2 regions of the Caballeronia sp. NCF2 genome follow, and region 1 is predicted to be linked to the other one. Evidence: predicted binding sites of a transcription regulator. Region 1 holds the regulator's gene; the other holds the start of a gene.
What was found. The regulator FliA, encoded in region 1, starts transcription of late flagellar genes. The targets are predictions, from matches to a motif close to CTAAAGTTTNNNNNNNNNNNGCCGNTA.

Region 1 (4,409 bases):
GCGGTGAAGCGGGCGTTTACCCGAATCGTGTGATGCTTTGTGACTCGTTCCGCGCAGGGCGTCCGGTCCCGCACGATGGACGGCGTCACGGAAAACAGGTATCCTCTCGGATTCGCATGGGCCTTGCAGCCGTCTTACGGCGTGTGTAGTTCTTCCGCAAGCCCTTCTCCGATGCGCCCGTAGCTCAATGGATAGAGTACTGCCCTCCGAAGGCAGGGGTTGCTGGTTCGATCCCAGCCGGGCGCGCCAAGCGTTTCCACTCGACAGCCGTCGCAGTCGAAACTACTCGAGTCCGCCGTCGCGATTCGCCGTCGTCGTCCCCCAACCAAACCCCATCCCCGCCAACCACCTCCTATAAGCCACCGCCATCCGATCGCACTTCTGATGCAACTCCGCATCGAGATCGAGCGGCAAGCGCTGCGGCCATTGCGACTCCACCACCGGCGTGTCCTGCATCAAAATCTCCATATTGAAGTCGTATAACTCGCGATCGGAATGCGTCGAATCATCCTCGTGAATCGAGACGAGCCACGCGCGCGTCTCTGTCTGCGTCACCGGCGACGCCGCCAGCATGATATGCAGCGCGCCCTGCCCGCCCGACGCCATCTTCGTCAGCTTCGCGATCAAAGGCCGCTTCACGCGATACACATAATCGATCATCGCGCCGCCGCCCTGCCACGGCATTCCCGCCGGTTGCCAGTATCGGCATTGCCGCGCTTCCAGACCTTCATCGCTCGCGACGACTTCGTAATCGGGCACTTCCGTATGCGTGTCCTCGCCCAGAATCCCCGCATGCACGAACGAGAAATGCGCCATGTCCAGAAAATTCTCCACGACGCGCGGCGCCGACGACCTCACCGTCTGCGGCGCGAGATTGATGCGCCGGCCACCGGGAATCGCGGCTTCGGGAAAGAAATCGAGCGCATACGCAGGCTCGCCGAAACACATCCAGATAACGCCGTACTTCTCTTCGCAAACGAAAGTCGTCGCGCACGCGCGCTTCGACGGACGCAATGAAGGATTCGACGGAATCCGCAAACACTGTCCTTCGATGTCGTAACTCCAGCCGTGATACGGACACACGATCTGATCGCGCATCACATGCCCGAGCGACAACTGCGCGCCCCGATGCGGACAGTAATCGCGCCACGCATGCGCCGCGCCGATGCTGTCCCGCCACACGACGATCCGCTCATCGGCCACGATGAATCCGCGCGCGCCGCCTTCCGGCACGTCTTCGCTATTGCAAACGGGCAGCCATTCGGCAGCCAAAGAAATGGATTCGTCGCGCATCGCCGTGAATGAGAAATGGACGTTCTTAAGCTGTTCTTACACGAAACACAGCGTCTTCGCAAAACGTTGCAAAATAGCGGATCGCTCGCTCGGTGCAACTCGATACCACTCCATTCAGCCGATGCCATGCGACGGGGCCGCAGTACTTGGCAGCAAGATAAAAGAAAGAAATCACCATCCAGGGGTTCAGTATGGAGCAGGCGCATCAACCGGCACGCCGGACTTATGCCTTCGCATGGTCCGAACACCGGAATCCGGAACGCGAGCAGGCCACGCTGCGGGTCTGGATGGGAGCGGTGGTTCTTCTGGCTTACGGCGTTTTCGCGTGGCTCCGCCCTTCACACGATGCCTTCCTGACCACGCGCCTCGTCGCGCTCTATGTGTCTTATGGGGCGATCACGCTTCTGATCGTCAGCCGCATGAGCGCGCCTTCTGTTGCGCGCCTGACCGTCACGACCATCGCCGATCAGACGATCCTCGGGCTCGCGCTCGCCGCGGGCGGCGCAAGGGCGCTGCCGCTTCTCTGGGTGATGTTCTGGTTTCTGATCGGTTCGGGATGCCGATACGGCAAGCGCACGCTCGCCGTATCGTGCGCGACGGCGCTCATCATCGTCACGGCGATAGCCGTCTGGCAGCCGTGGTGGCACGAGAATCTTCCCGCCGCGATCGGGCTCGCGCTGAGCGTACTCGGCGCATCGGTGTATCTGAGCGTGCTCGTCGATCGGCTCGGCAACGCGAATCGCGATCTAGCGCGTCAGGCATCGACCGATCCGCTCACGGGTCTGTCGAACCGGTACGCGCTGGAAAGAGTCGTCGATCGCGCGATGAACGCGCCCGAAGCCAATGGCGATCACGCCATCGCGCTCCTTCTGATCGATCTCGACGGCTTCAAGGAAGTGAACGATACCTACGGTCACGCCGTCGGCGATCTGCTGCTGCAAGCCTTCGCGGACTCGCTCGCGAAGCGCATGCGCAAGTCGGACACCATCGCGCGTCTGGGCGGCGACGAGTTCGTCGTGCTCGCGCATCAGATGCGCGACCGCGACGCCGTGTTGTCGGTGGCCGACAACATCCATTCGGCGCTCGGCGAAATTACGTCGGTGCAGGAGCGGCCGGTGTCGGTATCGGCGAGCATCGGCGCATGCCTGCTTTCGAGCGCGGCGTCCGCGCATCAAACCGGCATGACCGCCGTGCTGCGCGCCGCCGACCGCGCGATGTACCGCGCGAAAAGTCTCGGCGAAGGGAAAACGGTCTTCGCCGAGACGCGGGACTTCGAGATCAGCTAGGGAACGTCAGGCCTCGACGCTCGTCCACGCCTGCTCGCGCAGCTTCGTGCGCAGACGCGCGACCGCTTGGCTGTGCAACTGACACACGCGCGACTCGCTCACTTCCATCACCGCGCCGATTTCGCGCAGGTTCAGGCCGCGTTCGTAATAGAGGCTCATCAGGAGCTTCTCGCGCTCGGGCAGCTTGTCGATGGCTTCGATCAGCGCGCCGCGAAGGCTGTCGTCGAGCAGCGCGGACAGCGGATCCGAACGATCGACGCAATAGCGGTCGAGGAACGGCTCGTCGTCGGCGGAGCGATCGAAGTCTTCGTAATAGATCAGCTGGCTGCCGTGCAAGTCCTGAAGCATCGACTGATATTCGTCGAGCGGCATCTTCATGTGCTCGGCGATTTCCTGCTCGCTCGCCGCGCGGCCGAGGTTCTGCTCGACCTTGTGCACCGCCGATTCCACTTCGCGCGACGTCTTGCGCATGCTGCGCGGCAGCCAGTCGTTCGCGCGGAGCTCATCCAGCATCGCGCCGCGGATGCGCTGGCTCGCATATGTTTCGAACTGCGCGCCCTGATCTTCCTTGTAGCGGCTCGCCGCGTCCAGCAGGCCGATCATGCCGGCCTGAATGAGATCGTCGAGATCGACGCTCGCCGGCATCTTGGCGACGAGTTGAAGCCCCAGCCGTCGAACGAGCGGTGCGTATTTCGTCAGCACTTCCGACTGTGAGAGTTTGCCTTGGGCGTTATACATCTTGGTCACCTATCTTGATCACATCGACGCCGTGCTGCTCAATGCAAAGTCGTGAAGCGCAGCCGCACGATGCGACGCCTCCCGCGCGCCCTGTACAGAGTCGCTAACCGGATTTCGCGCGTCGGCCTGGCCGCCCGCATCGCGCATATAAGGCGCGGGGCGCATCGGCCAGTGCAGGAGCTCCGCCGCGATTGCGCGGTAGTCGCGCGCCGCGGCCGTGGCCGGGAACGCTTCGACTGCACAGCGTGAGAGTTCCATCGCCCGAGCGACGCGCGCATCCTCGGACACATATCCCGCCTGCACGAGCGACACGGCCAGATACCGGCTCGCGACGCCCGACAGGTTGTCGAACGCGACCGCCGCGTCGGCCGGGTTCTGCACGTGATTGACGAGCACGCGGAACTGGCCGATCGCATGGGCGTAGTGCAGTCGTTTCATGCACGCATACGCCTCGGTGATCGCCGACGCGGCTACCCGCGTCACAATAAGAAAGTCATGCGCCTGCGCCGCGAGCGTCGACAGCGCGCCGTGGCGATCGAGTTGCGCATCGATCAGCACGATGTCCGCCGGACCGTCGAGCAGCGCGCGGCATTGCGCGGCATCGTGAACGATGCGTTCGTCGCGCGGCGCGGCCATCAGCGAGAAGCCGAACGGCGTGCGCTCGACGGCATCGCCGAGCATGCGCCGGCCCGACATCACCGAGGCGAGCGCGCCCGCGTCTTCGGTGCCCACGAGACGGCTCACCGATCCCGCGTTGCGGTGCTCGTCGATCACGAGCACGTCCTTGCCGTGGATGGAAAGCGCCGCGCCGAGATTCACCACCGCCGACGTGCATCCGATGCCCGCCGGTCCGCCCGCGATCGCCACCACGCGCGAACCGGCGCGCGTAAGGAGCCGTCGCAGGCCTTCCGCCTGGTCGAGCACGAACTTATCCAAAGTGCACCTCATGCAGTTCGGTCGTGGCGCGCGCGGACAACGCGGACAGCAGCGCAGGCGTTTCTTCGTCTTGCGGCACGAAGGGCGAGTTGTCGCGCGGGATGCAGAACGCGCTCTTGATGAGAAACCGCTTGGTCGCGACGTACAGGTTCTCCG
Region 2 (4,409 bases), on a different contig from region 1:
ACGCGTTGAGCGATCGCGAGCCGCTTTATCTCGCGATAGGCATTCTCGGCGCGACCGTGATGCCGCATAACCTGTATCTGCATTCCTCGATCGTGCAGACGCGCGTGGTGAATCGCGATGCGAAGAGCCTTGCATCGGCGATCAATCTCTCGCGGCTCGATACGATCGTGTCGCTCGTTCTCGCGCTGCTGATCAATGCGGCGATCCTGATTCTCGCGGCATCGGCATTTCACGCGACGGGACACACGCAAGTGACCGAGATCGAAGATGCGTACAAGCTGCTTGCGCCTATCGTGGGAACCGGGCTTGCGGCGATTCTCTTCGCGGTGACGCTCTTTGCATCGGGCCAGAGTTCGACGTTCACCGGGACCATTGCAGGGCAGGTCATCATGGAAGGGTTCCTGCAACTGAAAATCCCGTGCTATCAGCGCCGATTCATCACGCGGGCGCTTGCGCTCGTGCCAGCGTTGATCGGCGTGTACGTGATGGGCAACGGCGCGGTCGGCAAGCTGCTGGTCGCGAGTCAGGTCGTGCTGAGCCTGCAACTGCCGTTCGCGCTTTATCCGCTGATCCGGATGACGAGCGATCGCGGCCTCATGGGAGCGTTCTCGAACAAACCGTTCATGAAGCTCGTCGCGTGGGCGCTGTTCGTGGTCATCAGCGCGGCGAACGTCTGGCTCGTGGTGCAGACGGTCGCGGAGTGGCTCGGCTGAAATGAAAAGCGCCATGCACGATTCGATGTGCATGGCGCTTCGTCAAGCCGCGAGCGTTGTCTACTTCACTACCGCCGCCGGCGCATCCGACTTGACCGAGACCGGCGCGGGAAGCGCCGCTTCGACAGGCCGCGTTTCATCGACCGTGGTTCTGCCGCCATCGCGGAAGAACGCCTGTTCCGCGGCCTTGTTCAGCACGAGAATACTGATCCGCCGATTCGTCGGCTCGTCGACGACATCCTTGTTGAGCGGCAGCACGTCGGACAGTCCGCGCACTTGCAGCACCTTGCTTTCCTTCATGCCGCCCGCGACGAGCGCGCGCCGCGCGGCATTCGCCCGCTCGCTCGAAAGCTCCCAGTTCGAATAGCCCGCCTGACCGCCGGAATAGGGCACTGCATCCGTATGCCCCGCGATCGACACGCGGTTATCGACATCGTTCAGCGATGCGCCGATGTTCGTCAGAATCGTCGTCACATAGCTTTCGAGTCTCGAACTGCCCGATGCGAACATCGGCCGCTTGAGCGAATCGACGATCTCGATACGCAAGCCTTCACTCGTGATCGCGATGCGAATCTGGTCCTTATACGCGCGCAGCGCAGGCGTCTGCTCGATGAGCGCCATCAGCTTCTGCTTGAGCTGCTGCAGCTTGCGCAAGTCGTCCATCGCAACGGCAGCGCGCGCGATCGATTGCGGCACCGGTTGCGTCTGGGTCTTGTTGCCTTCACCCGGACGCGTGCTCGACAGATCCCTGCCGCCGCCCGCGATGACGCTCGTATGCGCCGACGCGCCGCCATCGTTGCCGAACAATGCGGAAAGCGGCGTATTGAAGTATTGCTCGATGCCTTCCTTGTCGTACTTCGATGTCGATCCGAGCAGCCACATCAACAGAAAGAACGCCATCATCGCGGTGACGAAGTCGGCGTAGGCGATCTTCCATGCGCCGCCATGATGGCCGTGTCCGTGCGCCTTCTTCTTGCGCTTGACGACGACAGTCGGCGCAAGCACGGACTGCAGCGGATCGCGTGACGGTTTCTCAGCCATGTGCGTTGGTCCTTTGCGTACCCGATGTCATCACGAAGCCGCCTTCGGCATCTTGGTGGCACGAACCGCGTCGTCGAGTTCCTTGAAGCTCGGACGATCGGCGGTGAAGAGCACCTTGCGGCCGAACTCGACCGCGATCGTCGGCGCATAACCGTTCATCGATGCGAGCAGCACGGACTTCACGCACTGGAACGGCTTCGCTTCGGCCGCGCCCTTCGCGTTGAGCAGGTCCGCGAGCGGGCCGATGAAGCCGTACGCCAGCAGAATGCCGAGGAACGTGCCGACGAGCGCACCCGCGATCATCTCGCCGAGCACGGCGGGCGCGGCGCCGACCGAGCCCATCGTGTGCACGACGCCCATCACCGCGGCGACGATACCGAATGCAGGCAGGCCATCGGCCATTTTCTGAATGGCGTTCGCGGCGATCGAGCTTTCGGTGTGGTGCGTGTCGAGCTCTTCGTCCATCAGATCCTGCATTTCGAGCGCGTTGACATTGCCCGCAGACATCATGCGCAGATAGTCGACGATGAAGTCGAGCAGATGATGATCGGCCATGACGTGCTCGTACTTCTGAAAGACCGGGCTGGACTCGGGCGCATCGACATCGGCTTCGAGCGCCATCATGCCTTCCTTGCGCGCCTTCTGAAGCAGTTCGTAGAGCAATGCGATCAGCGCGAGATATTTCTCTTTCGTGTAGCCGCCGCCCTTGAACGCCTTCGGAATCGATTGCAACGTTTTCTTGAGCGTCGCGGTCGGATTCGACACGACGAACGCGCCGATCGCCGCGCCGAAAATACACAGCAGCTCGAACGGTTGCACGAGGGCCGCGAGGTGGCCGCCGACGCCGACGAAGCTTCCGATCACCGAGCCGATGACCAACAACCATCCGATGATGACAAACATGATTTCTCCGCAAAAGTCCGGGCGCCGCGGGCCGTGCGTGCTCGGGATTGAGACGCGCACGGCTCGCGACGCATTGTTCGCTTGTTGTTGGACTTATCGGCGCGAAAGTGCCGGAGATTTAGGGTGTCGCGCGCAAGTTTTTCTTCGCAAATGTTTGCGGCGTAAATGTTACGTTCGTGGCGCCGCTTACTTCGCAGGTAATGGATCGCGTGATCATGTTTCGTCTAACATCGGTTGCATGAACTCGACCCTCGTACATCCAGCCGTTCGATCGGACGTCGGCGCGCTATTGCGCGAATGGCGTCAGCGCAGGCGCATGAGCCAGCTCGATCTCGCAGGCGTTGCGGACGTGTCCACGCGTCACCTGAGCTTCGTCGAATCGGGCCGCTCGCTGCCGAGCCGGGACATGCTGATGCGCCTCGCCGAGCAACTGGACGTGCCGCTGCGCGAGCGCAACACGCTGCTCGTCGCGGCCGGTTATGCGCCGCTTTATCGCGAGCGCGCGCTGGCCGATCCGCAACTTTCCGCTGCCAGGCGTGCTGTCGATCTCGTGCTCAAAGGGCATGAGCCGTATCCCGCGCTCGCGGTCGATCGTCACTGGACGATGATCGCGGCCAACGCGGCTTTCGCGCCGCTCGTCGCATCGGCGGATGCGCAATTGCTCGTGCCGCCCGTCAACGTGCTGCGGCTGTCGATGCATCCGCAAGGTCTCGCCGATGCCATCGACAACTGGCACGAGTGGCGCGCGCATCTGCTCGCGCGCCTGCGCCGGCAAATCGACGTGTCCGGCGATGCGACGCTCGTCGCGCTCTTGGCCGAACTGGAGGCGTATCCCGCGCCGCGTCACGCGACCCACGAGCCGCGCGGCGAGACCGATCCCGTCGTCGTGCCCTTGCGTTTGCGCACGCAGCACGGCGTGCTGTCGTTCTTGAGCACGACGACGGTTTTCGGCACGCCCGTCGACATCACGTTGTCGGAGCTTGCGATCGAAGCCTTCTTTCCCGCCGACGATTCGACCGCCGCCATCCTTCGCGAACTCGCCGACGCAAGACGTTGAGCTTGCGTCGCGCCGCGCATGCTTACAGAATTGAACCTAGTCGACATGCGCGGATCAATGAGAAAGCAGGCTGCGCGCCGCTTGGCGCGCAGCCTGTGTCAGCTTTTGTCCAACCAACGCGGAAGGCAGCGATGATTCAAACATTCGAACAAGTGATCGGCGGGCAAACGATGCAGTTTTGCGCCAGCATCGCGGAGGGCGGCGGGCCGCTGCGCGTCATCATCAGCCGTGCGGATTCGGCGGAATCGCTCGTGATCGTCGAAGCGGACGGCATCATCGGCGCGATCAAGGCCGAAGTGGAAGCGCCCGATACGCTCGTCGCCGATGCCGTTCGCAAGGCGCAGCAGGAAGCGCTCATCGAGCGTGCGCTGGAAACCGGCGCGGTGCAGACCACTAGCCTGTAACGCTCTTCGTCCACGAGCATCAGTAAGAATGCCCGCGCCGCTTTCAAGGCCGCGCGGGCATTGCTTTATGCGCGCGATGGCCGCCCGGCGTTCTACATGCGCGGTTCGCCGTTTTTCGGATCGGCGGGCACCATCGGCGTCGCGGAATCCGGGCCGTCAGGCATGTCCGGATCTTCGGGGTTCGGCGCGGCGTCGGGATCGAGCAGCTTGTCCGGGTCCGGTTCGAGCGGCTCCTCGGGGGAGCGGGGCATTGTCGACATGGTGTTGTCCTCAAAAGATTCGCGGCTTTAC

Region 2: the regulator FliA is predicted to act here: its motif matches at 2,752-2,778, upstream of motA (flagellar motor stator protein MotA).

What each region holds. Positions count from the first base shown of each region.
Region 1 covers NZ_JALQDN010000037.1:28,815-33,223, forward strand. The annotation lists tRNA gene NCS02_RS13900 (tRNA-Arg) at 174-249, shown strand; gene NCS02_RS13905 (Rieske 2Fe-2S domain-containing protein) at 283-1,272, opposite strand; gene NCS02_RS13910 (GGDEF domain-containing protein) at 1,485-2,579, shown strand; gene NCS02_RS13915 (RNA polymerase sigma factor FliA) at 2,586-3,317, opposite strand; gene NCS02_RS13920 (MinD/ParA family ATP-binding protein) at 3,336-4,253, opposite strand; gene flhF (flagellar biosynthesis GTPase FlhF) at 4,246-4,409, opposite strand, start outside.
Region 2 covers NZ_JALQDN010000050.1:33,217-37,625, forward strand. The annotation lists gene NCS02_RS16555 (Nramp family divalent metal transporter) at 1-713, shown strand, start outside; gene motB (flagellar motor protein MotB) at 774-1,754, opposite strand; gene motA (flagellar motor stator protein MotA) at 1,785-2,657, opposite strand; gene NCS02_RS16570 (helix-turn-helix domain-containing protein) at 2,896-3,714, shown strand; gene NCS02_RS16575 (hypothetical protein) at 3,846-4,118, shown strand; gene NCS02_RS16580 (hypothetical protein) at 4,211-4,378, opposite strand.